4 regions of the Aminobacter sp. LjRoot7 genome follow, and region 1 is predicted to be linked to each of the others. Evidence: predicted binding sites of a transcription regulator. Region 1 holds the regulator's gene; each other region holds the start of a gene.
What was found. The regulator PhoB, encoded in region 1, activates phosphate uptake and scavenging genes when phosphate is short. The targets are predictions, from matches to a motif close to TGTCATNNANCTGTCAT.
Positions count from the first base shown of each region.

Region 1 (7,812 bases):
GCAATCGATGCCTCCTCGCCCCGGACCATGATCGTGCCGGCGTCGCGCTTGTAGGCGCCCGACAGGATCTTGATCAGCGTCGACTTGCCTGCGCCATTGTGGCCGAGCAGCGCCACCACTTCACCGGGATAGAGGTCGACCGAGGCGTCGTCGACGGCGCGGATGCCGCCGAAGGCGATGGAGATGTTCTTGAGGTCGACGAGCGGGATACGGGTCTGTTCCATGATCTTGGCTCCCGGATTTCGTTAGACGCGCTTGCGGTAGAGCGTGTCGAGCCACACGGCCACGACCAGCACCAGGCCAACGACGATGTTCTGCAGCGGCGTGTCGATGTTGAGCAGCACCATGCCCGACTGCAGCGACTGCATCAGCAGAGCGCCCAGCATGGCACCGGCAACCGTGCCGGAACCGCCGGCGAGCGAGGTGCCGCCGATGACCGCAGCAGCGATGACCAGAAGCTCGTCGAGCGTGCCGAGCGAATTGGTGGCCGAGTTCAGGCGGGCACTGGAAACCGCCGCGCTGATCGCCGCCAGCACGCCCATGATCATGAACACCTTCATGGTGATCCAGCGTGTGTTGATACCGGCGAGGTTGGCTGCTTCTGGATTACCGCCGATGGCGAAGACATAGCGGCCGAAGCGTGTGCGGTTGGTGACGAAGGTCATGACGATCCCCACCGTCACCGCGATCAGGACGGGAATGGCAATGCCGTGGGCGATGAACAGGCCGCCTTCGGGAATGGTGATGCCGTTGGCCTCGGCGTAGCGACGCACGATGCCGATCGGCCAGGGGTAGGAATTGGCGATCCAGATCGCGCCAAGGATGACACCGCAGGTGACGGTGCCGAGAAATGCCTCGGCCCAGACCGGGCGCAGCGGAAACTTGAAGCGCTTGCGTTGCTGGCGGCCGCGCAGCAGCAGGAACACCACGGCCAGGCATGCGACAAGACCGACGATCCAGCTCCACGTCGCGCCGATGGCGCCCTGCGGACCACCGCCCATCAGCTGGAAGGTCGCATCGAGCGGCGCGATCGTCTGGCCTGACGTGACCCACCAGGCCGCCCCGCGCCAGATCAGCAAGCCGCCCAGCGTCACGATGAAGGCGGGAACCTCCATGTAGGCGATGACGAAACCTTGCAGCGCGCCGATCATCAGGCCGAGTGCTATGCCTATGGCAAGCGCCAGTGCCCAGATCCACGGATTGCCGAGCTCGAGGCCGACGGCTTTGACAAGGAAATGCACCTGGGCAAAGCCCATCACCATCCCGATCAGGCCTTCGGCCGAGCCGACCGACAGATCGATGTTGCGCATGACGATAACCAGCACCATGCCGGTCGCCATGATCGCCACGGCGGACGCCTGCACCGACAGGTTCCAAAGATTGCGGGCGGTCAGGAAGGTGCGGCTGTCGAAATCGAGCGGATTGACGCCGAGGCGCAGGCTCGAAATCACCTGCAGGCCGACCCAGATCAGCAGCAGCGCGCCGACCATGCCGAGCATGCGGGTGTCGATCTCGGTTGCCTTGAGGAAACGGCCGACCGGGCTGAGTTCGGTCGTTCGCGCTCGGTCAGCCGGCGCGTTGGTTGTCGTGTCTGTCATTGTTACCTCCCGACCGGATAGCCGTCTAAGCGGCAGCCGGTGTGCGCATGATAGGGTCAATCCGCCATGTCATGAAGCGGGCGCTTTTGAAAAACGCCGCGGGCAAGCCGCGGCGTTTGACCGATCGGATGAAGCCGATCTTAGTTGCAGGCTGCGACCGAACCGGCCGCCACGCCCTGGCAGACCACGTCCTTGCCAACCCAGCCGGCGTCGATGACGACGTTGAGGTTGTCCTTGGTGATCGGAACCGGCGTCAGGAAGACCGAGTTGAGCTCGAGGCCACCAGGCGTCTTGAACTTGGTGACGTTGGCGATCTCTTCCATCTTCTTGCCATCGGCAAGCTGCGAGGCGATTTCAGCCGCGTTCTTGCCGAGTTCGCGTGCATCCTTCCACACCGACACGGTCTGGGTGCCGAGCGCGATGCGGTTCAGCGCGGCATGGTCGCCGTCCTGGCCGGAGACCGGAACCGAGCCGGCAAGGCCCTGTGCCTGGAGCGCAGCGATCGCGCCGCCGGCGGTGCCGTCGTTCGAAGCCACGACCGCATCGATCTTGTTGTCGTTGGCGGTCAGGAACTGCTCCATGTTCTTCTGGGCGTTGGCCGGCAGCCAGCCGTCGGTATAGGCCTCGCCGACATTCTTGATCTTGCCGGAGTCGACGGCTTCCTTGAGCACTTCCATCTGGCCAGCGAACAGGAAGTCGGCGTTCGGATCAGCACCCGAGCCCTTGATGAAGACGTAGTTGCCTTCAGGCTTGGCGGCGAACACGCCCTTGGCCTGCATGCGTCCGACTTCCTTGTTGTCGAAGGTCAGGTAGAAGGCGTCCTTGTTTTCGATCAGGCGGTCGTAGCCTACAACAGGAATACCTTCGGCGACGGCCTTGTCGACCGCCGGTCCGATGGCCGATGCGTCCTGAGCCAGGATGATCAGGGCGTTGGCGCCCTGCGAGATCAGGCTTTCGACGTCGGTCAGCTGCTTGGCCGGCGACGACTGCGCGTCAGCCGAGATGTACTTGTCGCCGGCGGCCTCGATGGCGGCCTTCATGGCGGCTTCGTCGGTCTTCCAGCGCTCTTCCTGGAAGTTCGACCAGGAGACACCGATGACCTTGTCCTTTGCCGAAGCCACTGCCGTAAGCGACAGAGTCATGGCAACACCCGCCAGGATGGCGGTGGTAAACTTTTTCATTATTTCCTCCCTGCGCCCAATGGGCGCGCCTACTTCGCGATAGCCCTTGGAGAAGCTCTTTTTTTCGAGCCTCGAAAAAATACTGACTCAATGCCCGGCCAGTGTCAACATGGTTTCGCGCGCGCTCCGTATTTTTTTCGGAGCCCGAAATAAATAGAGACAATTGGCGCAGGCTCTGTCACAATCACTTGGCGCGTAAGGGACTGCCGCTTAAGAAGGGCAGCGCTTCGCCGGGAGGAAGACGAGCACATGTCGGTCGGCATACGTCACGACGATCTGAGACGGCGCAACCGCGCCATGGTTATATCCGCTGTTCGCCGTGCCAGCCAGCCGTCGCGCACCGAAATCGCCGCCACCACCGGCCTCAGCCATTCGACGATCTCGACGATTTCCTCCGATCTCATTTCAGAAGGCATCCTCGCCGAAGCCAAGGTCAGCGAGCCGGTTTCGATGAAGCGCGGCCGGCCGCAGGTCGGGCTGACGCTCGAACCCAATGCCGCGTCGATCGTTGCCGTCGTGCTCTCGCTCAACAGCCTGTCCGCCGCCGTCATCGACTATGCCGGCAACACGGTCGTCGAGGAAACGAAGCGGCTGGTGACCCAGAAGATGACCGCCGAGGCGCTGATTGACGAGTGCGTCGCCATGGTCCGGCGGCTGATCGACGATGCTGCTGCCTCCGGCGGGACCGTGCTGCGCATCGCCATGGCCGTCCAGGGCATCACCGATGCCGCTTCGCGCAAGCTGTTGTGGTCGCCGATCACCCAGCACGACGACCTGCCTTTCGCCGACCGGTTCGAGCAGGAATTCGGCGTCCCGGTTTCGGTCGAAAACGACTGCAACATGATCGCCGAGGCTCTGCGCTGGCGCGATCCGGTGCGCTATCGCGACGATTTCATCGCCATCCTGTTGTCGCACGGCATCGGCATGGGCCTGGTCATCAAGGGCGAGTTGTTCACCGGCACGCAATCCTCGGGCGCCGAGTTCGGCCACATGGTCCACCGGCCCGACGGAGCGCTCTGCCGCTGCGGCCGCCGCGGCTGCATCGAGGCCTATGCCGGCAACTACGCCATCTGGCGCAACGCCAGAATTGGCGACGAGAACGCCGAACCGCTGGCCGACCTGTCCGACGACGACATCAGGTCGATTGCCGATGCCGCCCGCGACCATGACGGCCCCGAGCGCGAAGCCTTCCGCAGGGCCGGCGAGGCGATCGGCTTCGGTTTAGGCTCGATGTTCGCCCTGTTCGACCCTGCCCCCCTCGCCTTCGTCGGCGTCGGTGCAACAGCCTTCGACATCATGGAGCCGCATGTGCGCGCTGCCATCGCCAAGACAGCAGGCGGGCTGCATTCCAAGGCGATCTCGTTCGACACCGAACCCAACGAGGTTCCGCTCAAGCGCGAGGGCGCGATGATGCGCGCCCTGCTCACCGTCGATCAGGAAATCTTTGCCGCAGGCACGGCACCTCGCCGCGCCGATGCCGATGTCGCCTAGAGCCAGATCCCGAAAGGGACAGAAGCCCGGCTAGTCCTCGCGGATGGCGTAACCGGCGCCGCGGATGGTGCGGATCACGTCGGGCATGCGGCCATTGTTGACCGCCTTGCGCAAGCGTCCGACATGGACGTCGACGGTGCGTTCGTCGATGTAGATCGTCTCGCCCCAGACATTGTCGAGCAGCTGGCTGCGCGAGAACACCCGGCCCGGATGCCGCATCATGAATTCGAGCAGGCGGAATTCGGTCGGCCCGAGCTTGATCTCGCTCTTCTTGCGGTAGACCCGGTGCGACTCGCGGTCGAGCATGATGTCGCCGACCTTGAGCACTGACGACAGCACCTCGGGCTTGGCCCGGCGCAGCAGCGCCTTGACGCGCGCCATGAACTCCGGCGTCGAGAACGGCTTGACCAGATAGTCGTCGGCGCCCGTCGAAAGCCCGCGCACCCGGTCGCTCTCTTCGCCGCGCGCGGTCAGCATGATGATCGGCAGGCGTTCGGTGTCCGGGCGCATCCTGAGCCGGCGGCACAGTTCGATACCTGACAACGCAGGCACCATCCAGTCGAGCACCAGAAGGTCGGGCACGTTTTCCTGGAGCCGGATTTCGGCCTCGTCGCCACGCGTGACGACTTCGACCTGGTAGCCTTCGGATTCGAGATTGTAACGAAGCAGCACGCCCAGCGGCTCTTCGTCTTCGACGACCATGACCTTGGGAGCGATCATCGGCTATACCTTGTCCTTGCGCATGGCCGCTTCTGGACCATGCGCTGATTTAACCTATGCAGCGCCCCCGCGCCAAACGCATGCGGTTGCGGAAGTGCTCAGGCCGGAACCGTCGTCGTGGTCTCGTCGACCTTTGGCCGATTCAGCGGCAGCTGCGTACCTGTCACGACGAAATAGGCGTTCTCGGCGATGTTGGTGACGTGGTCGCCGATGCGCTCGAGGTTCTTGGCACAGAACAGCAGATGCGTGCAGGCCGTGATGTTGCGCGGATCTTCCATCATGTAGGTCAGGAGCTCGCGGAACACGGCGGTGTACTGGATGTCGATCTTCTGGTCGTCGGCGCGCAGGTTCTTCAGGCCTTCGGCCTGGCGTGCGACATAAAGATCAACGACGCCGCGAACCTGGCCGAGCACCAGCTGCGCCATCGCGTCGATCGAATGCGAGAGGTTGCGCGGGGTCGGCGACTGGCCAACGGCGCCAACACGCTTGGCGATGTTCTTGGCGAGGTCGCCGATGCGCTCGAGATCGCCCGCCATGCGGATGGCGCCGACGACGGCGCGCAGGTCCTGCGCCATCGGCTGGCGCTTGGCGATCAGTGTGATCGCGGAATTGTCGAGATCGCGCTGCTTGGCATCCATGATCGTGTCATCAGCCACGACGTTCTGCGCCAGCGCCTGGTCAGATGACAAAAGCGCGCGGATGGCGCCAGCCACCATCGCGCCGGCGAGATCGCCCATGTCGCGGATGAGCTGGTCGACGTGCTGGAGTTCTTCGTCGAAGGACCGGACTGTATGTTCGCCCATGATTTCTTCCTCGTATCGTGTGCCGCGACGAAACCCACTCAGCCGAAGCGGCCGGTGATGTAGTCCTGCGTCCGCTTGTCGTCGGGGTTGGTGAACATCTTGTCGGTCGGGCCTTCCTCGACGAGATAGCCGAGGTGGAACATCGCCGTGCGCTGCGACACGCGTGCCGCCTGCTGCATCGAGTGCGTGACGATGACGATCGTGTAGTTCTCGCGCAGTTCGTCGATCAGCTCTTCGACCTTGGCGGTAGCGATCGGATCGAGCGCCGAGCACGGCTCGTCCATCAGGATCACCTCGGGCGAAACCGCGATAGCGCGCGCGATGCAAAGGCGCTGCTGCTGGCCACCCGACAGGCCGGTGCCCGGCTCGTTGAGACGGTCCTTGGCTTCGTTCCAGAGCGCGGCCTTCTGCAGGGACTTCTCGACGATGATGTCGAGCTCGGCCTTGTTCTTGGCCAGGCCATGGATGCGCGGGCCGTAGGCAACGTTCTCGTAGATCGATTTCGGGAACGGGTTCGGCTTCTGGAACACCATTCCGACGCGAGCGCGCAGCTCGACGACGTCGATCTTGGGATCGTAGATGTCCTCGCTGTCGAGGGTGATCTTGCCGCCGACGCGGGCCGCATCGATGGTGTCGTTCATGCGGTTGAGGCAACGCAGGAAGGTCGACTTGCCGCAGCCCGACGGGCCGATCAGCGCCGTCACCTGGTTCTGGCGAACGTCGAGGTCGACGCCGAACAACGCTTGCTTGTCGCCATAGTGCACGGTGACCTTGTCGCCGCGCATCTTGATGATTTCGTTCGTTCTGGCGTTCATCTCAGCATTCACCGCGTCGTCGAGGGATTTTTCGGTCATGATGTTCATAGCAGGATGCTCCTTGTCCATGCCCTACCAGCGGCGCTCGAAGCGGCGGCGGAGGACGATGGCGACGATGTTCATGGCCATGAGGAAAATCAGAAGGATGATGATGGCGCCCGACATGCGCTCGACGAAGGCGCGTTCGGCCTCGTTCGCCCACATGTAGATCTGCACCGGCAAGGCCGTCGCCGGGTCGAAAGGCGTCTTGGGATAGTCGGCGACGAAGGCGACCATGCCGATCAAGAGCAGCGGTGCGGTCTCGCCGAGCGCGCGCGCCAGGCCGATGATCGTGCCGGTCAGGATGCCGGGGGCGGCCAGCGGCAGGATGTGCTGGAACACCATCTGCATCTTCGACGCGCCGAGGCCAAGGGCTGCCGAGCGGATCGACGGCGGCACGGCGGCAAGGGCGGCGCGCGTCGCGATGATGATCGTCGGCAGCGTCATCAGCGTCAGCACCAGGCCGCCGACGAAGGAGGCCGAGCGCGGCAGGCCGAGGAAGTTGATGAACACGGCCAGGCCGAGCAGACCGAAGACGATCGACGGCACCGCGGCGAGGTTGTTGATGTTCACTTCGATCAGGTCGGTGAAGCGGCTCTTCTTGGCGAACTCTTCCAGATAGATCGAGGCGGCGACGCCGATCGGCAGCGCCAGAAGCAGCACGATCACCATCATGTAGAACGAGCCGATGAGGGCGACGCCAACACCAGAGGTTTCAGGACGGCTCGATGCGCCGTAGCTGAACAGGCCGGTGTTGAAGTGCTCGGCCATCACGCCTTCGGCCTTGAGCTTGTTCATCCACTCGACCTGCTGGTCCGACACCTTGCGGCGGCTTTCCGGCACCTCGAGGTCGATCTGGCCCTTGAAGGCCGAGTCGAGATTGGCAGCGGCGAGGATGTCGACGTTGCGCGTCGTGCCGATCACCGATGGGTCGGCGGCGACGATCGCCCTGAGCTGGACGCGCGAGCTGTCGGACAGGAAGCCCTTGAGCTTGCGCACCTCGGCCTTGTCGTTCGGGTCGATGCCGAGCTTTTCGATCAGTGCGGCCTCGGCAAGCTTGGGATAGTTCGCCGTGATCAGCACGTTCGGATCGGTCGCCCGCTTGTTGGACGGGTCGATGACCTTCTCGTCGAAGTTGATCGCCAGCGTCACCGTCGTCTGCCAG
Region 1 covers NZ_CAXUPX020000014.1:81,277-89,088, forward strand. The annotation lists gene ACSQ3E_RS27895 (ATP-binding cassette domain-containing protein) at 1-224, opposite strand, end outside; gene ACSQ3E_RS27900 (sugar ABC transporter permease) at 246-1,598, opposite strand; gene xylF (D-xylose ABC transporter substrate-binding protein) at 1,739-2,779, opposite strand; gene ACSQ3E_RS27910 (ROK family protein) at 3,029-4,270, shown strand; gene phoB (phosphate regulon transcriptional regulator PhoB) at 4,301-4,990, opposite strand; gene phoU (phosphate signaling complex protein PhoU) at 5,089-5,793, opposite strand; gene pstB (phosphate ABC transporter ATP-binding protein PstB) at 5,832-6,656, opposite strand; gene pstA (phosphate ABC transporter permease PstA) at 6,681-7,812, opposite strand, start outside.

Region 2 (7,812 bases), on a different contig from region 1:
TTTGCAACGATACCTAGGGCAGCTTGGTGAGCACCACGTCGCGACCCCGATCGCTGTTGAGCACGATCGCGTCGCTCCTGATGCGAACACTGTAGAGCCACGGCAGCACCCAAGGCGCGATACGCCATTGGTCGTGGATGTCGGCTTCGCTCGGGCGAGCGAGGTACATGTCCGCATCACACGCATCGAGCGAAAGCGTTGCTGCGCCAAAAGGCGATGACACGCGCATGGTCCAGCATCCGTCGGCACTGTCGATGCTTGCGGTCAAACCGCTTTCGGCGCTGCTGTATGTTCCAGACGGGTCGTTCCCGATTTGGGTGGGTGCTTCCACCCGTCGATAGCGCCTTGAACGGCCGAACGTTTCGGTTCGTATGGATCCGTCCGCCTCCAGCGAAAAAACAAATGCCGGCAGCGATCCACGGGCGTGGAACTTGCCCGCTTCTGGTTCCTCCAGCGCCGAGACGCCCATGCTGCCAACGATCGCCGGCAGTCCGCCCGACTCCTCGAGTCCGAAGACGAAGCCGCCATCGTCGGATCGCCAGAACCCGTAACGGGTCTCGATAGATGCAATGCCTTCCGGCGAAATCAGGCCGCCTGGGTCGCGGCCAAGCACGATGTCGAGCATGTCGCGCGCGAGCCCAAACGATGAAAAATCATCGTGATTGGACAAGACGATGATGGAGATGTCTTCCGACAGGTTGCGGAAGGATTCCGAACGCGAGCCAGCGATCCAGCCACCATGGCCGACGAGCGGAACGCCCTTGTGGCATGTGTTGACAAGGCCCAGTCCATAGGGCGACGCAACACCGTTGATCGTCACATAGGGCGTTCCCATGCGCTCGATCATCTCGGCTGTGCCTACCTTTGGCCCCCGCAGGTTTTGTTGCCAGATGATCATGTCCGCCAGGGTCGAGACTAGGCCACCTTCCCCGCCGATGGCTATGCCCCAGGCGGATTTGAGCCACTGGCCCTGTGGGCCTCGCCGGTGATGATCTGCCAAGCCGGGACGGATTTCGTCGTCCCTCACCATCAGGTGGGTGTCAGTCATGCCGAGTGGGCCGGTGATGTAGTGCTCAAGCGCTTCGTTGAAGCTCTTGCCTGTTACCTTCTCGATCAGTTCGGACAGCAAAAGAAAATTCGAATTGCTGTAGAGGAGGTCCGTCAGGGGTTCAAAATTGAGCCCCTGTTGCCGTGCGACGATCGCCTTCGCGGCCGACCTGGAAGACGGCGCGGTGATTGGAATACCTGCCATGATCATCGAATCCAGGATGTCGCGAATGCCGCTGGTGTTCGATGCCAGATGGCCAAGCGTCACCTGGCTGCCCCAGTCGGGCAGCCACGGAAAGTGATCTCGTATGTCGTCTTCGAGCGAGAGCTTGCCCTCAGCCTCCAGCATGAGGATCATCAGCACGGTGAACTGCTTGCTCTGGGACGCAATTCGCACAACCGAGCGGTCCGTCAGCGGCGATCGATGGGCCAGGCTGGCAAGCCCCCTCGCCCGCTCGTAGACGGGCCGGCCCTTGTGCAGAACAGCCACGGCGACGCCGGGCCCGTCGGGCGAAGCGACCTCTGAGATACGTGCATCAAGCAGTGCGGTTTCGGTTGATCCGAGGGATCCCGAAAACAAAGAAACAGACATTTGATATTCCGCCGATATTCGCAACAAGAAGCCTGTCCCCGCAGGGCACGGGGACAGGCTGGTCCTTACTTCTCGAGCGACACGTTCCAGAACGAGGCCCAGGGAGACGGCCAGAAGCCCTGCAATCCGGGCGCCTTGGCCGAAAGCGCGCTAAAGTTTCCAACCTTGATTATTGGTGCTTGCTCCATGATCAGCGACTGCACGGTGCCAAAGGCTGCAACGCGCTTCGCCGGATCGGCGGTACCTGTCAGCGCTGTCATCGCATCCGCAATTTCGGGCGTGCTCCACCAGCCGACCGCCGTTGGAGAAAAGATGTTGATCAGCGCCGGCTCCGCCAGGAACGGGCTGTGCGTGATGAAGATGTCCCACAGCTCAGGGTTTAGAATGCGCTGGGTCAGCGTCGCCCAATCGACGACTTCCATTTTCACGTCGAAACCAGCAAGCTTCAGGTATTCTGCGGCGACCAGCGCCATCTTGTAGTGAAACTCGTACTGGCGGCTGGTTAGAATCCGCAGCGGGGTCGGCGTCGTCAGCCCGGCGTCGGTGAGCAGCTTCTTTGCGGCATCGGCATCGCCGACGTCGTAGTTGCCCTCAACTCCGACGTCACTGTGCCATTGGTATGCCTCCGGATACATTGCGCCCTCGACAGCAAAGAACTTCGGGTCGCCAAACGCGGCAGCGAGCATGTCGCTTTCGCTGAGGGCCGCCTGCACGGCCTTTCTCACCTTTACGTCGGCAAGAACGCCTTGCTTGGCATTCATGCGCATCATCAGCCAGCCCGAATTCTGCAACAGCACTGCCTCCGACTTGCTGTCGGTGAGCCGGCCCATCTGTTCGACGGGAAGCGAGTCCGTATATGCGAATTGCCCCGCGATGGCCCCTTCGAGGCGGGTGGAGGCATCGGGTGCCGGAACGAACCGGATTTCGTCGAGATAGGCAATCCTCGCGCCGGCATAACCGGAGCCTTCCTCGGTACGCAGCTTGTATTTGTCAAAGCGCGTCAGCTGGATGTATTGATCCGGCTTGCGCTCCTTGAGCTGATAGGGGCCAGTGCCGATGACGTCGACCATCGGGTCTGCCTGCTTTTCGCTTGGCAGCATGATCGCCGCGGAATTGTTGAATGCAAGCAGCGCCGGCAGGGCTGAATAGGGTTTGGTCAGGGTGATGCGAATTGTCGACTGATCGACGGCCTCGATCTGCTTGACGGTAGGGGCGATCTGCTTGCCCCGGCCTGCGAGCTTCATCCAGCGGTCCAGGGAGGCGACGACGTCTGCGGCATCGAACTGTGTGCCGTCGTGGAAGGCAACGCCCTGGCGCAGCTTGATGGTGTACACCGTCCCATCGTCGCTCACCTCGGGCAAGCTCTCCGCCAATAGCGGCGCGACGTTCCAGTTCTTGTCGAAGGTAAAGAGCGTCTCGAAGATGTGCTGGCTGATCATGCCGACAAGATCTGTCGACGTGACCATCGCGTCCAGCGTTGGTGGCTCTCCAACCGTCGCGACATTGATGATGCCACCCTTGGTTGGCTCCGCATAAGCCGCAGATGCAGTTGAAAGCGCGGCCACCGCAGAAACAAGAGCCAGTCTCATCGTCATAATGCCAGTCCTCCCAGGCTTCCAGTACAATGGAATATATTCCATATATTAGAGGCTAGGCTTTTGTCGGTTGTTGTCAAACCATTTCTGCCGATCCAGTGGCATTGATGCTTGGGCCAATGCACGTGTACGCATCTTCGCCACCCACTTCGGTGAGCGGAGGTCCGTCCGGATAAGGCGGGCTTGAATGGAATGGAACAACATCCCCCGCCAAGACTGCCGTGAAGCTGCGCGTCAGTTGCGGAGCGGCGCCGCGTCCGAGGTTGCCGATCTGGTGGAGCTGATGTCTGGCTGCGGCTGAATTCGATATCGGCAGGCGTGCCAAGCGACGACATCACCTGCCTCTACTGTCAGCTGCGCTGAGCGAACGCGCGGACATATATTGTAGACATATACTTAAACTTCTGCGCATCGTAAAAGAAGTTTTATGAATAGAAGATAGTTTGATAGGTGGTAATCTCCATTGGTCGCATGGGGGTGCGGTGTGGTCGTGTCAAGTATCTTTCCCGAAACGCAACAGACCGGTGCGAATGGATCAAGAATACAAATTCTCAATTATTCAGCCTCAGGTGACACGGACTCAGACCGCTTTAAATCTTGGCAAGAGCTTCTGGCTTCATTGTTCAGGGTGACGCGACCGTTTCATCGGCCTGAGCACAGTTTTTTCGCCTCGCTCACCGTTTACCACCTCGGCCTGGCGCTGGTTTTGCACGGAAAAAGCGATGCCGTTCGCTATTCGCGATCCGATACCAGGACTCTGCGCGATGACCTGGATCATCTTTTCATCCATGTCTGCAGCCAGGGTGGCGGCCGTCTGCGGCACTCCGGCGAGGCCAGCCGACTGAGCCATCTCGACGTCGGAATCGTCGACCTGGCAAGCCCGCTCGACTTCGTCGCCTATGCCAGCGAAAGCGTAAGTCTTGTATTGCCGCGATCGCTCCTGTCCCCTTCCGCGGGCGAACTGGACAGGCAGCATGGGCGCATTCTGTTGCGGGACACGCCGGTCGGCGGTCTGCTGGGACAGCACATCGTCACCTTGTGCCAGACGGCGCCACGGCTCTGGCTCCACGAGGCGGTGGCGCTTGCCCGGGTCACGGCAAACCTCGCCGACACATGCCTGGCGATCGGAGCCGTGTCGCAGCCGGCGCCGGCAACGGCGCCTCACCGCAGTCTTGTCAGGTCCATTCGCCGCCATATCGAAGAGCGGCTGCACCAGCCGGAACTGACACCCGAAGAGCTGGCCGGCGCGTTCCGTATTTCGCGAAGCCAGCTCTACCGGCTGTTCGAGGCATCAGGCGGTGTCAGGCACTATATCAGCCGCCGCCGTCTTCGCCGCGCCCTGCTCGACATCTGCAGCCCGGCCTTCCGCCATCGTCGTATCGGCGACATCGCTTATGATCTCGGCTTCAGGAACGAGGCGCATTTCAGCCGGATCTTCCATGAGGCCTTCGGCAAGTCGCCTCGCGCCGCGCGTGCTGCCGGCCGGCGCGGAGACGCGGAGTGGCTGACGGCCGCCTCCCCTGCGTCGAGCAGCAATCAACTGGAACATTGGCTCAGGGAACTGATGGTCGGCTGACCGGGTGCCGACGCTGGGCGGCGAGACGCCGGGCAGATGCGGCCTGGGACGAGCAGACATCTTTTTTGGACGCCAGCAGCAAGACGTATTTCTGGAATTGATACAGATTATGTCCAGCGGTGTGGCGGAATAATACTTAAAATACTGTGCAATTGTCGAAGATTGTCTAGTGTGTGGAAGTCAAAAAGGCCGCGCGGCTATTGCTAAACTTGCATCTGAATTTTCAACCAAAATTCCAGGAGGCCAAGATGGCGAAGTTGCATGTCTACAAGAAGGTTGGGAAGGTCTGGTCGAAGGTTGCCGATGGTGACGGAACTGTCAGCACCAGCCAGTCGTTCACGATCGACATCACGTCCGGTTCCGTTGCCAGTGGCAACACCTATGACGTCAGGCAGGGGCAGTCGGCGAGCGGCGACCTGTGCAATTGTACCTCGGTTGCCGGAAAGACCGCGACCTTCAGCGCGGCCCCAGCCGACGAGGCCGACATCCAGGAGCGGGAAGCCGCCAGGCAGAATCTCATGGCCTTCTACTCGGCGCTGGATGCCGTGTCCAAGGCGGTGACGGTTCTTGTCGATCTCGACGACCTGGCAACGCTGAAGGCCAACAACTACGCCATGTGTTTTGCCAAGAAGGTTGCGTCCGGCAGCGACAGCGGCAGCTATAACGTCGTATGGCAGTCGCTCACTGCCTATCTCTACAGCACCGCCTTCTCCTGGACGCCGCAGTTTTCGCTGTTCGGCACCAATATCTTCGCCGACACCGTGACTGTGACCGCGACGACCAACCAGCGGACGCTGGGGCTGGGTCAGCAGTGCCTGCTCGACAGCAACGGCATTCTGCAGCCGCCGGCGACCGGCGGTCCGGCCACCGGCGTCACCATGCAGAACCAGTTCGGCCTGATCCATCCGGCGCTGAGCCAGATCTCCACGCTGAAAGGCGTCCAGCAGACGACGCCGCTTTATGTGGCGCCGAGCGGCATTGTCCAGGGTTCGGTCACGCTGACCCCCATCGACACGGTGATGGTCTGGTTCCAGCAGAACATCTCTACGTCGACGATGTTCAGTTCGGCCCGCTCCAACTCGGTGGAGATCGACCTCACCTCGACCAACACCGCCACGCGCCTCTACAAGGGAGGCCAGTGGTCGACACCGTCCTGACCCCTGCCAGACTTCCCGGGTGGCGAACGTCGCCCGGGAAGTCTTTTGCCGGATAACATGGCGAGTTTGATCGGCGCGGATGCTCGCTGCTCCTGTCATGAAACCATCATCTTCTTGTCATCGCGCTGAAATCTCATTGCCCCAAACGAGGACCGCAATTCGTTCAGGCAAAGAGGTTTCCCATGTCACGCAAGCTCCTGCTTTTGACGTCCGCGCTGGCGGCGTCCGCAGCCTTCCCTGCTTATGCCGACCAGGCGTTCAACCGGATCGCCACCTTCCCGGTCGCCACCAATCTGCCGGCCGGCGTCGACGCCGCGACCCCGACGTCGTCGGAGATCATTGCCGCCACCGAAGACGGCATGACGCTGGTCTATTCGGACAGCCCACTCGGCGCCGTCGGCTTCATCGATATCACCGACGCCAAGGCACCGAAGGCCGCCGGCATCGTCAAGATCGAAGGCGAGCCGACCTCCGTCACGGTGCTGGGCGGCAAGGTCTTCGCCGGCGTCAACACCTCGAAGAACAAGCAGGAGCCATCGGGCAACCTGACCATCATCGACCTCGCCTCCAAGGCGATCGACGCCTCCTGCGATCTCGGCGGCCAGCCCGACTCGGTGGCGCTGAGCAAGGACGGCAAGCTCCTCGCCATCGCCATCGAAAACGAGCGTGACGAAGAGCTGAACGAAGGCGCACTGCCACAGCTGCCCGCCGGCAACCTCAAGATCGTTTCCCTGAAGGACGGTGCTGTCGATTGCGCTTCGATCAAGACGGTCGACCTGACCGGCATCGCAGCTGTGTCGCCGGAGGATCCGGAGCCGGAATTCGTCGCCTTCAATGAAGCCGGTGAGATTGCCGTCACGCTGCAGGAAAACAACCACATCGCCATCGTCGATGCGGCCTCGGGCAAGATCGTGTCGCATTTTTCGGCTGGCGAAGTGACGCTCGAAAACGTCGACACCAAGAAGGACGGGGCGCTCAGCTTCACCGGCAAGGTCGAGAACGCACCGCGCGAACCCGATGCGGTCAAGTGGCTCGACAATGACCGCCTCGTCGTTGCCAATGAAGGCGACTACAAGGGCGGTGCGCGGGGCTTCACCATCTTCTCCAAGACTGGCGAAGTGCTCTACGAATCCGGTCCGTCCTTCGAATACCAGGCGGCCGCCGCTGGTCACTATCCCGACGCCCGCAACAAGAAGGGCATCGAGCCAGAAGGCCTGGAGTTCGCACAGTTCGGCGACCAGAAATACATCTTCGTTGCCGCCGAGCGCGCGTCGTTGATCGGCGTCTACAAGGACACCGGCAAGGAACCGGAATTCGTCCAGCTCCTGCCCTCTGGTATCGGTCCGGAGGGCCTCGTCGCCGTCCCGCAGCGCAACCTGCTGGTCACTGCCAACGAGACGGACCTCGTCGAGGACGGCCTCGCCCGTTCGCATGTCATGGTCTATGAGCTCGGCGAAGGTGCCGCCAACTATCCGCAGATCGTGGCCGCTCCCAATGATGACGGCACGCCGCTCGGCTGGGGTGCGCTCTCGGGCCTCGCCGCCGATCCCAAGGAGGCCGGCAAGCTCTATGCGGTGTCGGACTCGGTCTACCGTTCGGCGCCGGCGATCTTCACCGTCGACACCACCAAGACCCCTGCCCTGATCACCGCAAAGACCGTCGTCACGCGCGATGGCAAGCCGGCCCAGAAGCTTGACCTCGAAGGCCTGGCACCGGACGGCAAGGGCGGTTTCTGGCTCGCCTCTGAAGGCCGCACCGACAAGCTGACCCCGCACGCCATCTTCAACGTCAACGCCAAGGGCGAGATCAAGGAAGAGATCGCGTTTCCGGCCGAACTGCTGGCGC
Region 2 covers NZ_CAXUPX020000009.1:182,141-189,952, reverse strand. The annotation lists gene ACSQ3E_RS23255 (serine hydrolase domain-containing protein) at 14-1,639, opposite strand; gene ACSQ3E_RS23250 (ABC transporter substrate-binding protein) at 1,705-3,234, opposite strand; gene ACSQ3E_RS23245 (helix-turn-helix domain-containing protein) at 3,725-4,810, shown strand; gene ACSQ3E_RS23240 (hypothetical protein) at 5,059-5,967, shown strand; gene ACSQ3E_RS23235 (esterase-like activity of phytase family protein) at 6,150-7,812, shown strand, end outside.
Region 2: a site for PhoB is predicted at 6,061-6,077, ahead of ACSQ3E_RS23235 (esterase-like activity of phytase family protein). Genes of this name have one in related genera too.

Region 3 (7,812 bases), on a different contig from region 1:
CACAGCAGGCATAAGCGTTCTCCATCCACGCCGGGGTCAAGGCCCGACAGTTTTCAAACTATGGCACCGCTGGAGCGGCGTAAGTTCCATATAGTGTGCTTTTGTCGGGAATTCACCCGGAAGGATGCCTTTGGCGTCCCTGACACACCCGTTCACTGGCCCTTGGGCCAAATTTCCGCCGATCAGGCGGCCCTGGTACGGTCCGTGCGGCGCGAAAGAAGCGCCGCCAGGGCCGTTTCGAATTTCTCCACGTCCGCCTCGGACGTCTGCCGGCCAATCGACACGCGCAGCGCGCCCAGATTGTCGGCAAAGCCCATCGCCTTCAGCACGTGGCTGGGGCCGACCTTGCCCGACGAGCACGCGGAACCTGCCGAGAGCGCAACGCCCGCGAGATCAAAGGCTATCTGTGCCGTCTCGGCCTTGACGCCCGGAATAGCGAAGAATGTCGTATTGGCAAGCCGTTCGACCGCCTTTCCGAAGATTTCCGCATCGGGAACCAGCCGCAGAACCGTCTCTTCGAGGCGACCGCGCATGGCGCGGACTTCATTGGTCTCGGCCAGCCCGGCCAGAGCTGCACGCGCGGCAGCGCCAAATCCAGCAATCGCCGGCAGGTTTTCGGTGCCGCCACGATGGCCCTTTTCCTGGCCGCCGCCTGATACCAGCGGCGCGGGCATCATCAGGTCGGCCTGGCCGACGATCGCACCGGCGCCCTTGGGGCCGCCAATCTTGTGCGAAGAGAGAATCAGGTAGTCGGCGTAACCCTCTGACATATCCAGAGGAATACGCCCTACAGCCTGGACGGCGTCGAGCACCAGAACGCCGCCTGCTGCCTTTACCAGTTCGGCAATGGCGCGCATGGGCTGGATGACGCCGGTCTCGTTGTTGGCGGCGTGTATCGCGACCAGCGGCAGGCCTTCCGACTTGTCGTGGACGGCGAGTGCAGCTTCCAGGGCAGCGAGGTCGACGATGCCATTGGCGTCGACACCAATGCGGGTGACGCGATCAGCCGGGAACCGGCCACCGTTCAGAACACAAGGGTGATCGGCCTCAGTGACATAGAGGCGCGACATGCGCACAGCACCTCGGCCCATGCGCCAGTCGGGTGACAAAAGCGTGGTCGCGGCTTCGGTGGCACCGGAGGTAAGGACGACATGTTCAGGCTTGGCGCCAACGAGGGCGGCGACATCGCGCCTGGCATCCTCGATGATCTTGCGGGCGGCCCTGCCCTCGCTGTGCACCGAGGACGGATTGGCCGTTACTTCGAGCGCCGCAACCACGGCCGCACGCGCTGCGGGCAGCAGCGGCGCACTGGCATTGTAGTCGAGATAGGCGCGCGGTCCGGCCATTTTCCTGGTTTTTGCCCTGTCAAATCATGTTCGGATGGGAGGACGCGCAATTTCCTTGAAATTCCAAGGCCAGCCGTCCTATCTACCCGCTTTGCCAAATGGGCGGTTTCGCCACCCAGTTTTGAACAGTTCTAAACTAGCTTCTAAGAAGACGCGTCCCTCGCGTCAAGGCTGGGCACAGGATTGTTTCATCGGCCTTGCGTCAAGTGGAGTAGTTTATGCCAGAGGTCATTTTTACCGGTCCGGCGGGTCGCCTGGAAGGTCGTTATCAGCCGTCCAAGGAAAAGAACGCGCCGATCGCCATCATACTGCATCCGCACCCGCAGTTTGGCGGCACGATGAACAACAAGATCGTGTACGACCTCTTCTACATGTTCCAGAAGCGCGATTTCACCACGCTGCGCTTCAACTTCCGCGGCATCGGCCGCAGCCAGGGCGAATTCGACCATGGCACGGGCGAACTGTCGGATGCGGCTGCCGCACTCGACTGGGTGCAGTCGCTGCATCCTGACTCGAAGAGCTGCTGGGTCGCCGGTTATTCCTTCGGCGCCTGGATCGGCATGCAGCTTCTGATGCGCCGCCCGGAGATCGAGGGCTTCATCTCGGTCGCACCGCAGCCCAACACCTATGACTTCTCGTTCCTGGCGCCCTGCCCGTCGTCGGGCCTGATCATCCATGGCGACGCCGACAAGGTGGCGCCGCCGAAGGATGTGCAGGGCCTAGTCGACAAGCTGCACACGCAAAAGGGCATCACAATCACCCAGAAGACGCTCCCCGGCGCCAACCACTTCTTCGGCAACGACCCGGAGCTAGTGATCGACGAGTGCGCCGAATATCTCGACCGCCGTCTCGCCGGCGAGCTGTCGGATCCGCGTCCGAAGCGCCTGCGCTAAGAGGAGTTCCGCGCATGTACCAGCCCCCGCTGTTTCGCGAGACCCGGCTGGACGTTTTGCATGCGCTGATCCGCAACCATCCGCTCGGCCTTCTGATCTGCAACGGATCGGAAGGCCCGGTGGCCAATCCGCTGCCGTTCCTGCTCGATGCCGGCGTCGGCCCCAATGGCAGGCTGCGGGCGCATCTCGCCCGCGCCAACCCGCAATGGCAGTTGCTGGCCGAAACGCCCGACATGCCGGTGCTGGTGGTATTCCAGGGCGATGACAGCTACGTCACCCCTTCCTGGTACGAAACCAAGCGCGAAACCGGCAAGGTGGTTCCGACCTGGAATTATGCGACGGTGCAGGTGCGCGGCATGGCGCGCGTCATCGATGACAAGGACTGGCTTGCCGGACAGATCGCCGAGCTCACCGCCAGCCAGGAAGCCGGGCGGACCGAGCCCTGGCAGGTCACCGATGCGCCCGACACCTACATCGCAGCGCAGATCAAGGGCATCATCGGGCTCGAAATCGACATCACCGCCATCGACGGCAAGTGGAAGGTCAGCCAGAACCGGCCCGTCGGCGACCGCATCGGCGTGGCCGAAGGCATCGAGGCCGAGCAGAAGCCGGCCGGCGGCATGGCGCAATTGGTCCGCCAATATGGCGGGCTCGCGGGCGAATAGCCTTTTCCGACCTGGAGCCTTGCATGAACATCCGTGCCCGCGTCACGGCCGACAACGCCGTGCTCGTTGCCATCTGGGAGGATGCTGTGCGCGCCACACATCACTTCCTCTGCGAAGACGACATCCAGTTTTTCCGTCCGCTCGTCCGCGACGACTATCTGCCCGCGGTCGAGGTGCTGGTGGCAGACGACGCCGACGGCAAGCCTGTCGGCTTCATCGGCCTGGACGGGCACAAGGTCGAAATGCTGTTCGTCAGCACCAGCCAGCACGGCAAAGGCATCGGCAAGGCGCTGATCGAGCATGTCGGTCGACTGAAGGGGCCGCTTGATGTCGACGTCAACGAGCAGAACCCGGGCGGCGTCGCCTTCTACCTCAAATGCGGCTTCAGGCAGGTCGGGCGCTCCGAACTCGACGGCCAGGGAAAGCCCTTCCCGCTGCTGCACCTGTCGCAAACATCCTGACGCATGGACGGGATCAGCTACCGTCCGTTTCGCCGCGTCGATCTCGCCGCCTATGCGGCATGGTTCGATGACGCCGAGGTGGCGCGGCGCATCGATTTTCCAAATGCCGATTGGGTCGCCTACGTCATGGATCCGGCAAGTCCGGCCCATGCGGTCGTGGCGACGCGGAGTGCGAACGACATTCCACTCGCCGTGCTGCAATATGACGAAGAGCCCGATGACGGCATCAGCCTGCTGATCGCCATCCACCCGGCGCTGCGCGGCCAGGGGTTTGGCAAGCATGTGCTTTCGGCCTTTGTCGCGCATGTCCGCGGCCGCTACACACATGTCGACGGCCATATCGAGGACGACAATTTCGCCTCGATTGCCTGCGTCGAAAGCTGCGGTTTTGTCCGTCAAGCCAAGGAGCTGGAAGACGGTTTCCTGTTTTATCGCAAGCTACTTGGCGTCGGAATATCATGAAATGAATCCGGGCCGCGCGTGCGGCCCGGACGTTGGTCCGACTTAACAGTCGGGCCTTACTTCGCCTTCAGGAACTCGCCGACTTCGAGCAGGACGAACTCGTTGTCGTCAGCCTTGTCGAGCGAGCGGCCGGCCGAGAACGGCAGGTTGTTGTCGTCGCCGACGACGATGTGCGTGGCGTCGACGAGATCGACGTTCTCGATGGTGTTGAAAGGCATGTCGTAAAAACCCTCGCCGCCACCCTGGCGCTTCTTGTTGTCGGGGTCGGCGATGTTCATCAGGTCGATGTAGCCGATCTTGCGGACCGCACCGCCGACATTGGCATCGGACATCTCGATCTTGTAGATGCGCTTGAACTTGGCCGGGCTGGCGAAGCAGTCGGGCTGCGGGTTCTTGGCATCGGCGCATGCCTTAGCGGCCACGCCGGCACCCTGGTCACGCTCGATGACGAGGGCGGTGGTGGCGTCGATCATGTTGAAATCGCCGATGGCATCGCCGCCGGCCGACAGCGGATAGAGCCAGCTGCGGCCGGTCCATTCCTTCTTGGCGACGTCGAACTCGATGACACGCAACGCGCGATTGCCTTCCGCCTGCTCCATGGTGCCGTCTTCCTTGAACAGCGCGCCTTCGAGCAGACCGTAGAGCTTAGAGCCATCCTTGGACTGGGCGAGGCCCTCATAGCCGCCCGAGCGCTTGAGGTTGAAGGCCGGCATCGGCAGCGACGGGTTGGCCTGCAAGGTCAACGTCGGATGGTCGGGCGACTTGACCGGCTTGCCATCGACCACGGTGCCGACGACGTCGGTCAGCTTGCCGTCGAGATCGAACTTCAACAGATAGGGGCCAAACTCCTCGCCGACCCAGAAGCCGTCGGCAACTGGCTGGATCGATTCGACGTCGAAATCGCCGCCGGTGAGGAAGCGGGTGTCGGAGCCTTCGAGCACGATCGGGAACGGCGCCTTGCGGTCGGGATCGGTCAGGAACAGGGTCTTGATGCGGTTCATCGTGCCCTTGTCCCAGTCGAACGAGATGTGATGCAGCATCAGGGCGGCGTCAGTGGAGTTCAGCTTGTTGCCGAAGCCGTTGTCCGACAGCGACCAGAACGTGCCGTCGCCGACAGCCTTGATGCTGGAGAAGCCCTGGACGGGCTGGCCGTCGAAGGGCAGCGACAGGCCGGTCATGCGCACGCCATCCTTGCCGGGAACGGTGCCGAGGCCTTCGGCGCGCTTGCGGTCGGGAGTGGTGAATTTGCCCGACGTGCGCAGGTGCTCGGGCGCATTTTCGGGTGCAGCGATGATGGTGTTCGCCGGCAGGATCGCGTGACCGGCGAGCGTTGCCTTGAATTCCGTCGCATCCGCGAAGGCGGAGGCGGTGGTGAGCGCGATAAAAGCCGCAGCCAGATAGAGAGAGCGTCGCATGGTGGACCCCGATTGGTTGAAGGAACGCCCTCCAGCTAGGTCCACGCCATGTCGGGCGGGTGACGCCTCGGTGAAACTTTGATGAAGTCCCCTGAAGCCTGATGGCAGGACCGCCTAGCGGTTCCGCCGGTCGGCATTGCCCATGGTGTAGACGTGGGCATCAAGCCCGTTCATCGGACCCGTGTGCTGGAAACGCATGCCTATCTTTTCCAGCACGTTCAGCGACGCCGTGTTGTCGACATGGGCGAAGGCGATGAAGTGATCGCGTATCTTGCGGTCGAAGAAGAAGTTGGCCAAGGCCCCTGATATCTCGGTGGCATAACCCTGCCCCCAGAATTCCGGCGCAATCGCGTAGCCAAGTTCGAACTGGCCGGTGGCGGCGAACATCGAGAAACCGGCGCGGCCAACAAAGCGCTCGTCATCGCGCCGTTGCAGCTTGAGCTTGGTAACACCGTACAGACGGTATTCCTCGGCCCAGCCCAGCATTCGGCCGGCAGCCTCGTCACGTGTCCAAGGCTGGCCGGTGATCGACAGATATCGCGACGCCTGCACTTGCGAATGCAGCCAGACGAGATCGTCCAGGTCCGTGTCGCGCCAGGTCCGAAGCAACAGCCGTGGTGTTTCCAGAACCGTTTCATCTGTCATGTTGCCGTCCATCCACGCCCTCATTCATTTCCGGCATCACAAGGGACGCTCCTGTCGGTTGGCAATCCTTGTGATTCCAACGCTTCAGATGCTAAAGCGCTCGCGTCGCCGATCACATGCACGATCTGCCATGCCAATCGTCCGCCGAGAGAGAAGCCATGTCCGCCTTTAAGTCCGATTTCCTGCGCACCCTTTCCGAGCGCGGCTTCATCCACCAGACCTCGGATGACGCCGGCCTCGACGACCTGTTCTGCAAGGAAACCGTGTCGGCCTATATCGGCTTCGATCCGACGGCCTCGAGCTTGCATGCCGGCGGCCTGATCCAGATCATGATGCTGTACTGGATGCAGAAGACCGGACATCGCCCCGTCCCGCTGATGGGCGGCGGCACAGGCATGGTCGGCGACCCGTCGTTCAAGGACGAGGCGCGCAAGCTGATGACGCCCGAGATGATCCAGTCCAACATCGACGGCATCAAGCAGGTGTTTTCGAACTACCTGACCTTTGGCGACGGCCCGCGCGATGCGATGATGGTCAACAACGCCGAGTGGCTCTTGCCGCTCAACTATCTCGAATTCCTGCGTGACGTCGGCCAGCATTTCTCGGTCAACCGGATGCTGAGCTTCGATTCCGTCAAGCAGCGTCTCGACCGCGAGCAGTCACTGTCGTTCCTCGAATTCAACTACATGATCCTGCAGGCCTACGACTTCGTCGAGCTGAACAAGCGCTACGGCCTGCGCCTGCAGATGGGCGGCTCCGACCAGTGGGGCAACATCGTCAACGGCATCGACCTTGGCCACCGCCTCGGCACGCCGCAGCTCTATGCTCTGACCTCGCCGCTGCTGACCACGTCTTCCGGCGCCAAGATGGGCAAGTCGATGAACGGTGCCGTCTGGCTCAACGCCGACATGCTGTCGCCCTATGATTTCTGGCAGTACTGGCGCAACACCGAGGACGCCGACGTCGAGCGTTTCCTCAAGCTCTACACGGCGATGCCGCTGGACGAGATCGCGCGCCTGGCAGCGCTTGGCGGGTCGGAGATCAACGACGCCAAGAAGGTGCTGGCGACCGAAGTGACCGCAATGCTTCACGGCCGCACTGCTGCCGAGCAGTCGGCAGAGACCGCGCGCAAGACCTTCGAGGAAGGCGCGCTCGCCGATACGCTGCCGACAGTCGAAGTTGCCGGCGACGAGCTGAAGGCTGGCATCGGCCTGCTCTCGCTGGTCGTTCGCGCCGGGCTTGCAGCGTCCAATGGCGAAGCACGCCGTCACGTCCAGGGCGGCGCTGTGCGCATCAACGACCAGTCGGTCAATGACGAGCGCCGCGCGGTGACGACCGCCGACCTGACGCCGGAAGGCGTGGTCAAGCTGTCGCTCGGCAAGAAGAAGCACATTCTGGTGCGCCCGGCCTAACGGGCAGCACCCCGCAGGAACTGAAAATGGCCGGCATTGCCGGCCATTTTCACATCTGCAGATGCGTGCCGTGGTACGCGCTCAGTATTCGAAGATCGCGCGGAAGATACCGGGGGCGATGACCGACAGCGGGTTGACGTGCAGCTTGGGCGCATTGGCGTCGCCCGACAGCTTGTAGGTGACGCCGATCAGGCCGCGGTCGCGGCCATTGCCCAGGATGACACCGACGAGCGGCAACTCGCCGAAGATGCGATTGAGGCCATAGGCCGGCATGAAGGTGCCGGTCATGTTCATCTGGCCCTGCTGGTCGTAGAGCACGCCCTGGAAGGTCGTGCCGATCAGCGGCCCGCGCAGCACTCCGTTTTCCAGCGCCAGGTATTTCGATCGCTTGTCGATCTGGGCGAAGCCGCGCTCGAAGCGGACACGCGACGTGTCGATGTCCTTGCGCACCGCCTGGTTGAGGCTGCGGTTGTCGCCAGCCGGCTTGCTAGAGACGATCGACGCCAGCCTCGG
Region 3 covers NZ_CAXUPX020000004.1:262,526-270,337, forward strand. The annotation lists gene sufB (Fe-S cluster assembly protein SufB) at 1-12, opposite strand, end outside; gene ACSQ3E_RS14325 (cysteine desulfurase family protein) at 183-1,346, opposite strand; gene ACSQ3E_RS14330 (alpha/beta hydrolase) at 1,565-2,239, shown strand; gene ACSQ3E_RS14335 (FMN-binding negative transcriptional regulator) at 2,254-2,904, shown strand; gene ACSQ3E_RS14340 (acetyltransferase) at 2,928-3,365, shown strand; gene ACSQ3E_RS14345 (GNAT family N-acetyltransferase) at 3,369-3,827, shown strand; gene ACSQ3E_RS14350 (esterase-like activity of phytase family protein) at 3,884-5,242, opposite strand; gene ACSQ3E_RS14355 (GNAT family N-acetyltransferase) at 5,357-5,887, opposite strand; gene tyrS (tyrosine--tRNA ligase) at 6,046-7,299, shown strand; gene ACSQ3E_RS14365 (hypothetical protein) at 7,381-7,812, opposite strand, start outside.
Region 3: a site for PhoB is predicted at 5,313-5,329, ahead of ACSQ3E_RS14350 (esterase-like activity of phytase family protein). Genes of this name have one in related genera too.

Region 4 (7,812 bases), on a different contig from region 1:
AGCGTTGATTCAGGTGAGGCCGACCTGCAAATGGCGGCCTTCTGCGCTTCCGGTGGTCACGGACTGAATGTCCGCTCCGCTCCGGTTCTCGAAGCCCACCATTTTCGGCTCGGCCTGACCTGAATCCGGATCGAGCCAAGCATAGACTCAGACTGCGGAGGACAACATGCCCGACGAAATCTCCATCCTTGGCCTTGCCGGAAAAGTGGCGCTGGTGACAGGCGGCGGCGCCGGTATCGGTCGCGCCACGGCTGAACTCTACGCGCGGGCCGGCATGAAGGTCGCGGTCGCCGAGATCGACCCGGTTCGGGCGGCTTCGGTGCGCGAGGCGTTGGGGGCCGACCACCTCGTCGTCGAGGCCGACGTGCGCAAGGCGGGTGACGTCGCACGCCTGATCGAGGCGGTGCGCGGCCGCTTCGGCCGGCTCGACGTGGTGGTCAACAATGTCGGCGACTATCTCGGCTTCAAGACGCCTTTCGAGCAATCGACCGAGGACGAGTGGAACGCGCTCTACCACGTCAACCTGCTGCACATGTTCCATGTCAGCAAGGCGGCGATCCCGCTGATGCGGGCAAGCGGGCAGGGCGGCAGCATCATCAACGTCTCGACCATCGAGGCCTTCCGCGGCATCCCGATGACTGTTGTCTATTCGGCGTTCAAGGCGGCGGTCACCGGCTTTACCCAGAGCCTTGCCGTCGAGCTCGGCCAGCACGGCATCCGGGTCAACGCCATTGCGCCGGAGACCACCAATTCGGCGCAGATCGTGGCAACGCCGCGCGTGCCGAAGGAGAACCTCGAACACCTCAAGCGCTGGTTTCCGATCGGCCGCTTCGGCGAGGGTTCAGATTCGGCGGGTGCGGCGCTGTTCCTTGCGTCGGACACCCTGTCAGGCTGGGTTTCGGGCTCGACGATCCTTGTCGATGGCGGCGCGCTCGCAGCCGGTGCCTGGATGCGCATGACCAACGACGCCTGGACGCACCTGCCGGTCATCCAGTCCGATGGCTACACGCCCCGGCCGGAAGCGCGCTGAGACCTCTGGAACTCAGGCCGCGCTCGACCGCTGGAGCTCCGAGCGCATGTTGCCGGGCGCTTCGTTGCGGCCGACGAGGCTTGCGATCTCCGACAGTGGCAGCGGGCGACCAAACAGGAAGCCCTGCATCTCGGTGCAGCCTTCGGCACGCAGGAACTCGAAGCTCTCCCGCTTCTCCACGCCTTCGGCCAGCACCGGGATGCGCAGGTCGTTGGCGAGCAGGATCGTTGCCCTGACGATCGCCGCTGCCGCGCTGTCATTGCTGACGTCCTCGACGAAGGAGCGGTCGATCTTGACCCTGTCGAAGGGGAAGATCTGCAGCGTCGACAGCGAGGAGTAGCCGATGCCGTAGTCGTCCATGGCAATGGTGACGCCGAGCGCCTTGAGCTGGCGCACCACGTGCAGAGCGCGGTCGCGGTCCTCGATGATGCTGGCTTCGGTGATCTCGAGCTCCAGCCGCGAGGCGGCGAGGCCTGTCGAAAGCAGCGTCTCGTGCACGACCTTGACCAGGTCGGACTGAACCAGCTGTGCGGCGGCGATGTTGACGGCGATCTTGTATGGCTTGCGCCAGCCGGCAACCTCGGCGCAGGCGGTCTTCAGCACCCATTCCCCGATCGGGATGATCAGCCCGTTCTCCTCGGCGATCGGGATGAATTCTTCCGGCGCCACGAGGCCACGTTCGCGATGGTGCCAGCGCAGCAGCGCCTCATAGGCGGTGACCTCGCCGGTCTGCATGTCGAGTTGCGGCTGGTAGTAGAGCTCGAATTCGTCGCGCTCCAGCGCATGCCGCAATTCCATAGCCAGTGCGCTGCGTTCGCGCCGACCTTCGTCCATCGAGCGGTCGTAGTAGCAGACCTTGTCGGTCACGGCGCGCTTGGCGCGGTACATGGCAAGGTCGGCCGCGCCGATCAGTTCGTCGGCATCGCTTGCATGATGTGGAAACAGGCTGATGCCGATGCTGGCGCCGACCGACAGCGTCTTGGATTTGTTCTGCACCGGGTCGAGTACGCCTGAAATCAGCCTGATGACGAAACGGTCGACCTCTTCCTTGCTCGATATGTCCTGCTTGACCGCAATGAACTCGTCGCCGCCAACGCGTGCCACCAGTTCGCCGGGGCCTGTCAGGATCTTCAGCCGGTTGGCCACCGTCTGCAGCAGCATGTCGCCGGCGTTGTGGCCGTGGACGTCGTTGATCTCCTTGAAGCGGTCGAGATCAACGACGATGACAGCGGCTTCCTTGCCGGCGGCAGCACTGCGCTTGAGCATGTCGGGCAGGTTGTCGGACAGGAAGGCGCGGTTGGGCAGGCCGGTCAGTGGATCGTGCTGCGCGGCATGGCGGAAGCTGTCGACGAGCTCGCGCTGCGATTTGGCGTCCATCACATAAAGCGTCAGCCCGGCGATGATCGCCATGGTGGCGAGCACCAGCACCGCCAGCAATTCGCTCGAGAGCACTTTCGTTGGCACCGGAACCGAGGGATCGGGCACGATGGTGGCGGCACCCATGGCGGTGAAGTGCATGGCGCAGATGGCGAGCACCAGGGCAACGACGGACAGCGGCCTGGCGCAGCGGATGCGCTGCCGTGCCGCCAGATGCATGGCGAGCGTACCGAATGCCACGGCAAACAAGATCGAGGCTTCGACGAGATTGGCGTCCCACTCGATGCGGCCGGCAATCTCGAAACCGCGCATACCGGTGAAATGCATGGCAACGACGCCGAGGCCGATCACCGCGCCGCCGGTTTCGACCGGCAGACCATTGGGCGGGCTCGCCGAAAGATGCAGCCCGGCAGCAGTGAAGGCGATGGCGATGAGCAGCGAGGCGATGGTCAACAGCGGATCGAAGGCAGCCTCGAATGGCAGCTGGAAGCCAAGCATCGCAACGAAGTGAGTTGTCCAGATCGCGGCGCCGCATGCGATGCCGGAAAGCATGATCCAAGAGGAGCGGGCGCTGGCTGAGAGACGAGAGGCGCGCTCGAACAGCCGAATGGTCATGGCCGCACCGGCAATACAGACGATCGCGGCGACCACGACGAACGAATAGTCATGCTCGTAAGCAAGACAGGAAATGACCTTGAACATTGCCACGCCCCCATACCCGCCAAGACTGCCTGGTCGGGCCCTGGGCAAGTTTCCTCCCGAAAGATGAAAGAAATTCCTAATGTAAGCAGGCTTTTGTTCACGCAGCGCGCGCATTTGGTCGCCGAGTGCGCGCTGGCCGCGAGCTGTCCGTCGTGGGAAGGTTGCTCACTGCAACGTGGTTGCGCACCGCACGCATTTCTTCGACAAATGGTTGTCTCAGTTTAAGGAGCAGGGGCATGGCCGAGGGCAAGACCAAGCGGTTCGACGCGACGCTGACCGCGTTGCGGGGGGTTCTGATTGCGGCGACGGCATTGGTCGCCTTCTTTTATCCGTCCCAGGCGGTGCAGTTGCTAGTGCTGGTCGGCGGCGGGTTGCTGCTAGTCGACGGCATCTTGGGCCTGGTCACGCTCGACCGCACGCCGCCACGCACGAACGGCCAGACGCTCGGGCTGGTCCGCAACCTGCTGTCGATCGCGGCGGGCGCCATCGTCATCGCCAGCGGCCTGCTGACCAGCATCTTCACCTTGTCGGCGCTGACATGGATCGTCGGCCTTTTGGCCCTGCTCGTCGGCCTGATCGAGATGGCGTCGAGCTTCCTCGACAGCGAGCGGCAGACACGGCTGTGGCCGACGCTGGTCGGCGGCGCGGTCTATGCCGCCTTCGGCCTGGCATTGATGTTCGTGCCGCTGTCGAGTGCGGAAACGCTGCTGCGCATCGCGATGATCCTGATGCTCGCCTATGCGCTGGTGCTGTTCTACCGCGCCTGGAGCATTCGTGCGGCGCGCTGATCAGCGCGCGCCAGCAAAGCCGGCGAGGAATGCCGTCAGATTGTCACCAAGCGCGTCGCAGAGATAGCCGCCTTCCTGGACGATGACAGTCGGCAGGCCGAGCCGGGCTATCGCTTCGGCGATGCGCGCAAAACCCGGCGTCGTCACCGACAGGCCGCCGAACGGATCGCCCTCGAAGGCATCGAGCCCGAGCGCGACAACCAGCGCTTCGGGCGCAAAGGCCTTGATGCGGCTGTTAGCGTGGTCGAGTGCCTCCAGGAACTCGACATCGCCCGACTTGCGCGGCAAGGGCAGGTTGAGATTGTAGCCGAGACCGGCGGCTTCGCCGCGCTCGTCGGCATGGCCCCAGAAGAACGGGTAGAAGCGGCTCGGGTCGGCATGCAGTGACACGGTCAACACATCGGACCTTGGGTAGAAGATGCCTTGCGTGCCGTTGCCGTGGTGCAGGTCGACATCGAGGATGGCCACGCGTGCCGCCGTCGCCCGCAGCCGCTGCGCGGCGATGGCCGAATTGTTGAAGAAGCAGAAGCCGCCGGCAACGTCGGCAAAAGCGTGATGGCCGGGCGGGCGACATAGCGCATAGGCTGCCGGCTCGCCCGACAGCACCGCCTCGGTTGCGGCCACAGCACTCCATGCGCTCCAGCAGGCGCTGTCGAAGGTTTCTGCCGAGATCGGGCAGGCGGTGTCGGCCATGTGGTAGCCGGCCTGTCCAGCGGCACCCGCCGGGTAGCTGCCGTTGCGGGCAAACGGATGGATGTTGGGAATGACCTCGGCTGAGGCGCCTTCCATGCGCTGCCAGCGCTCGAAGATGTGGGTCAGGAACTCGATGTATTCGGGCGTGTGGACGGCCGCGATCGGGCCGAGGCCGTAGTTGGCCGGGCGGTGGATCGTCGAGCCGGCCGCCCGGGCTCCCGCCAGCAGGCGCTCGACGCGTTCGGGCTGTTCGGGATTGGGCTTTTGCATTCCCATCGACAGGAACGACTTGGGATCGTGGCGCTTCTGCTCCTCGGCATAGAAGGTCTTCATTTGGGCTTCCCCGTCGTTTCGCTCAGCGCCTGGAATGTCGGTCCGCTGGCAATGTAGGATCTCTGGTCGTTCGTCGCGGCAAAGCCGAGCCTGGTGTAGAAGGGATGCGCCCGCGCATTGTCGTCGTCGACCGCTAGCCGCATGTAGACGCCGCCTCTGTCCTGGCAAAGCCTGGCGACATGGCGCAACAGCCGTTCGCCGATGCCGAGGCTGCGGAACTGCCCGTCGACGAACAGATCCTGCACGAAGAGGCCAGGCCGGCCATACCAGGTCGAGAAGATGGGAAAGAACAGGCACATGCCGGCGAAAGCCTCGTCCATCTCGGCGATGACCGCCTCGAAGGCCGGGTTTTCGCCAAACCCGAAGCGCCTGATGTCGTCTTCAGTGCAGGCGACGCCGTCAGCCTCGCCGACATGGTCGGCAAGCCCGATGATCGCCCTCATCAGCAACGGCGAATCGTCTGCAGTGGCCGGCCGGATGGTGATGCCTGCTGGCTCGGGCCTTGTGGTGTCCATCTGTGCATTCCGCATTCAGTCGCGGAATTGATAGCATCAGGGCAGGAGCTGGGGAGGAGGATTCAGCCTCTGGCGCAAGCATCGTGGTATCATGGTCCGATGTTGGATCGACATCCGGCGCAATGTCCAACGTTGCGGTAGCTGTGGTTAGGCTTCCACCACCTTCAGGCGCTTGTCGAAGACGCCGAGCACGCGTGCCAGCTCGTGGCCGCGCTTGAGGATCAGGCCGCCGGCGGCAATGACCGAGAATGCGCCCTGCTTGCGGGCGAGCTTCGGATCCTTGACGATCTGGAACAGGGGGGTTTCGCTGGTGCGGCGAAAGACCGAAAAGACGGCCCGGTCGCTGAGATGGTCGATGGCGTAGTCGCGCCACTCATTGGCGGCAACCATGCGTCCGTAGAGCCTGAGAATCTGGTCGAGTTCCCGTCTCTCGAATGCCACAGGGAGGTCTTGGCGCTCCCTACGGGCCTCATGGAGCGGGATCAAAACTGCGGATGTCTCGCCATCCTCCGCCCCAGCACCGCGATCAGTCATCAATCGTTCCCTTGCAGAACATGACCTCGGCTAAAGAATCGCGCATTCGCACCCGAATTGCAACCCGGAACGGCGAAGCAACAGCTGTATGAAGAGTGTAAGGTAGCTTGCCGTAGCGGTAACGTTTGCGAGACAGACTGTCGGAATTGGTGATGACTCGCCACATTCCTGCCGTTTTTTATCCGCGCTGACGCCCCATTGTCCGACGAATTTACCCGTGTTGCCTGAGACGGTTCGGTCCGGCACCGGCTCGTAAACCCCAAGCCCCCCGCCCACGGGCTAGAGTCGGATCGAACCAACCTCGGTTCCTTTTCAGGACGAGGTGCGACGATCCCAAAATCTGAAGCCGACGTCTGGCCAAAAGCCTGCGTCGGCTTTTTTGCTTCTACAGCGCCGTCTTGGATGGCCTGCGCACGACAGCCGCGCCGAGAATAGGCCCGGGCACGCCGTCCTTGCCGACAGCCTGCAACAGCACGGCGCAGCCGCCCTTCTTTTCCACTTCGCTCTTGGGCAGTTCGAACCGCTGCGTCTGGCCGTGCCACATGCCGGCGGTGTGCAGGTCGGTCACGGCATTCCAGTAGGTGACGCTGCGGCCCTTGTTTTCGCCCTTCTGCAGATCGACGACCTGGGGCGGCTGATAATGCACGATCACCACATGGGCCGGGCTGGCCGGGCCCTTGGCGGCGCCGACCTCGATGGTGAAGGTGTCGCCATTGTCGGTCACCTTGAGGTCGACATTCATGCCCTGGCCGGTCTCGGCGAGGTTGGCGAGCGCGCCGTTCACATCCTCGCTCTTGGCGCCATTGACGTGGGTGCGACCATTGATGACCGCCTGCGGCGTGTAGACCGAGCGCGCACCGAAGGCACGCATATAGGCATATTGCCGGTCGGTGTTGTCCTTGCTGCCGAGTACATCTTGCCAGCCGAGGTAATCCCAGTAGGTGACGTGATAGGCGAGCGCGACCATGTCGTCCTGCGCGGCGAACTTGGCAAACAGCTCATCCGCCGGCGGGCAGGAATTGCAGCCCTGGCTGGTGAAGAGTTCTATGACGCCGAGCGGGCGCGCGGGGGCCTTGGCTGTCGAGTCGGCATGCGTTGCGCCGGTAAACCCGGCAAAGGCCAGCGCCACGGCTGCCAGCCGAAAATATCTGCGAAACTCCATGACCGATCCAGTTCCTGAGCCGGCGAAACCAGCCTTTTTGTAGTTGCTGAAATATGTGGCAGAAGCGTCATTCAACGGGAAGTCACGTTGCGGTGAAATTTTCAACAAGTGGAGTTTCCGCTACGTCAGGCTGCCGGGACAAATTACTGTTATGAAAATTGGCTCGTGGCGGTAGAATTGGGCTCTGGCGAGGCAAGGTGATGCTGGAACAGTTCAGCCAACATCTCGATCTCTATTGCGAGCGCACTGGCGTCGGTCTGTGGGCCGAACCCTTCAATGCGGTAAGCAACCTCGCCTTTTTCGCCGCCGGCCTGTGGGGTGTCTACGAGGCGCGGCGGCGCAATGCCGGTACGTTCGCCGAGGTTCTGGGCTGGTGGGTGGTGGCGATCGGCATCGGCTCGACGCTGTTCCACACCTTTGCCACCGAGGCGACCAAATGGGGCGACATCGTTCCGATCGCCAGCTTCACCCTGGTCTACTCGCTGTTCAACCTGCGTCGCTTCGCCGGCATGGCCTGGCCCAGGGCGCTGGTGATCTTCTTCGGCTTCTACATCGCGGTCGGTTTCGTCACCTACATGGTGCCCGACTGGCTGCGCGTCGCCTCCAACGGCACTACCGGCTACCTGCCGCCGTTTTTGGCACTGATCTTCTTCGGCTGCGTGGTCATCGCCAGTGGCA
Region 4 covers NZ_CAXUPX020000006.1:89,655-97,466, forward strand. The annotation lists gene ACSQ3E_RS17725 (nuclear transport factor 2 family protein) at 1-2, shown strand, start outside; gene ACSQ3E_RS17730 (SDR family NAD(P)-dependent oxidoreductase) at 167-1,030, shown strand; gene ACSQ3E_RS17735 (putative bifunctional diguanylate cyclase/phosphodiesterase) at 1,043-3,109, opposite strand; gene ACSQ3E_RS17740 (DUF308 domain-containing protein) at 3,346-3,897, shown strand; gene ACSQ3E_RS17745 (histone deacetylase family protein) at 3,898-4,923, opposite strand; gene ACSQ3E_RS17750 (N-acetyltransferase family protein) at 4,920-5,438, opposite strand; gene ACSQ3E_RS17755 (DUF2794 domain-containing protein) at 5,586-5,972, opposite strand; gene ACSQ3E_RS17760 (DUF1223 domain-containing protein) at 6,358-7,134, opposite strand; gene ACSQ3E_RS17765 (ceramidase domain-containing protein) at 7,335-7,812, shown strand, end outside.
Region 4: a site for PhoB is predicted at 6,050-6,066, ahead of ACSQ3E_RS17755 (DUF2794 domain-containing protein). Genes of this name have one in related genera too.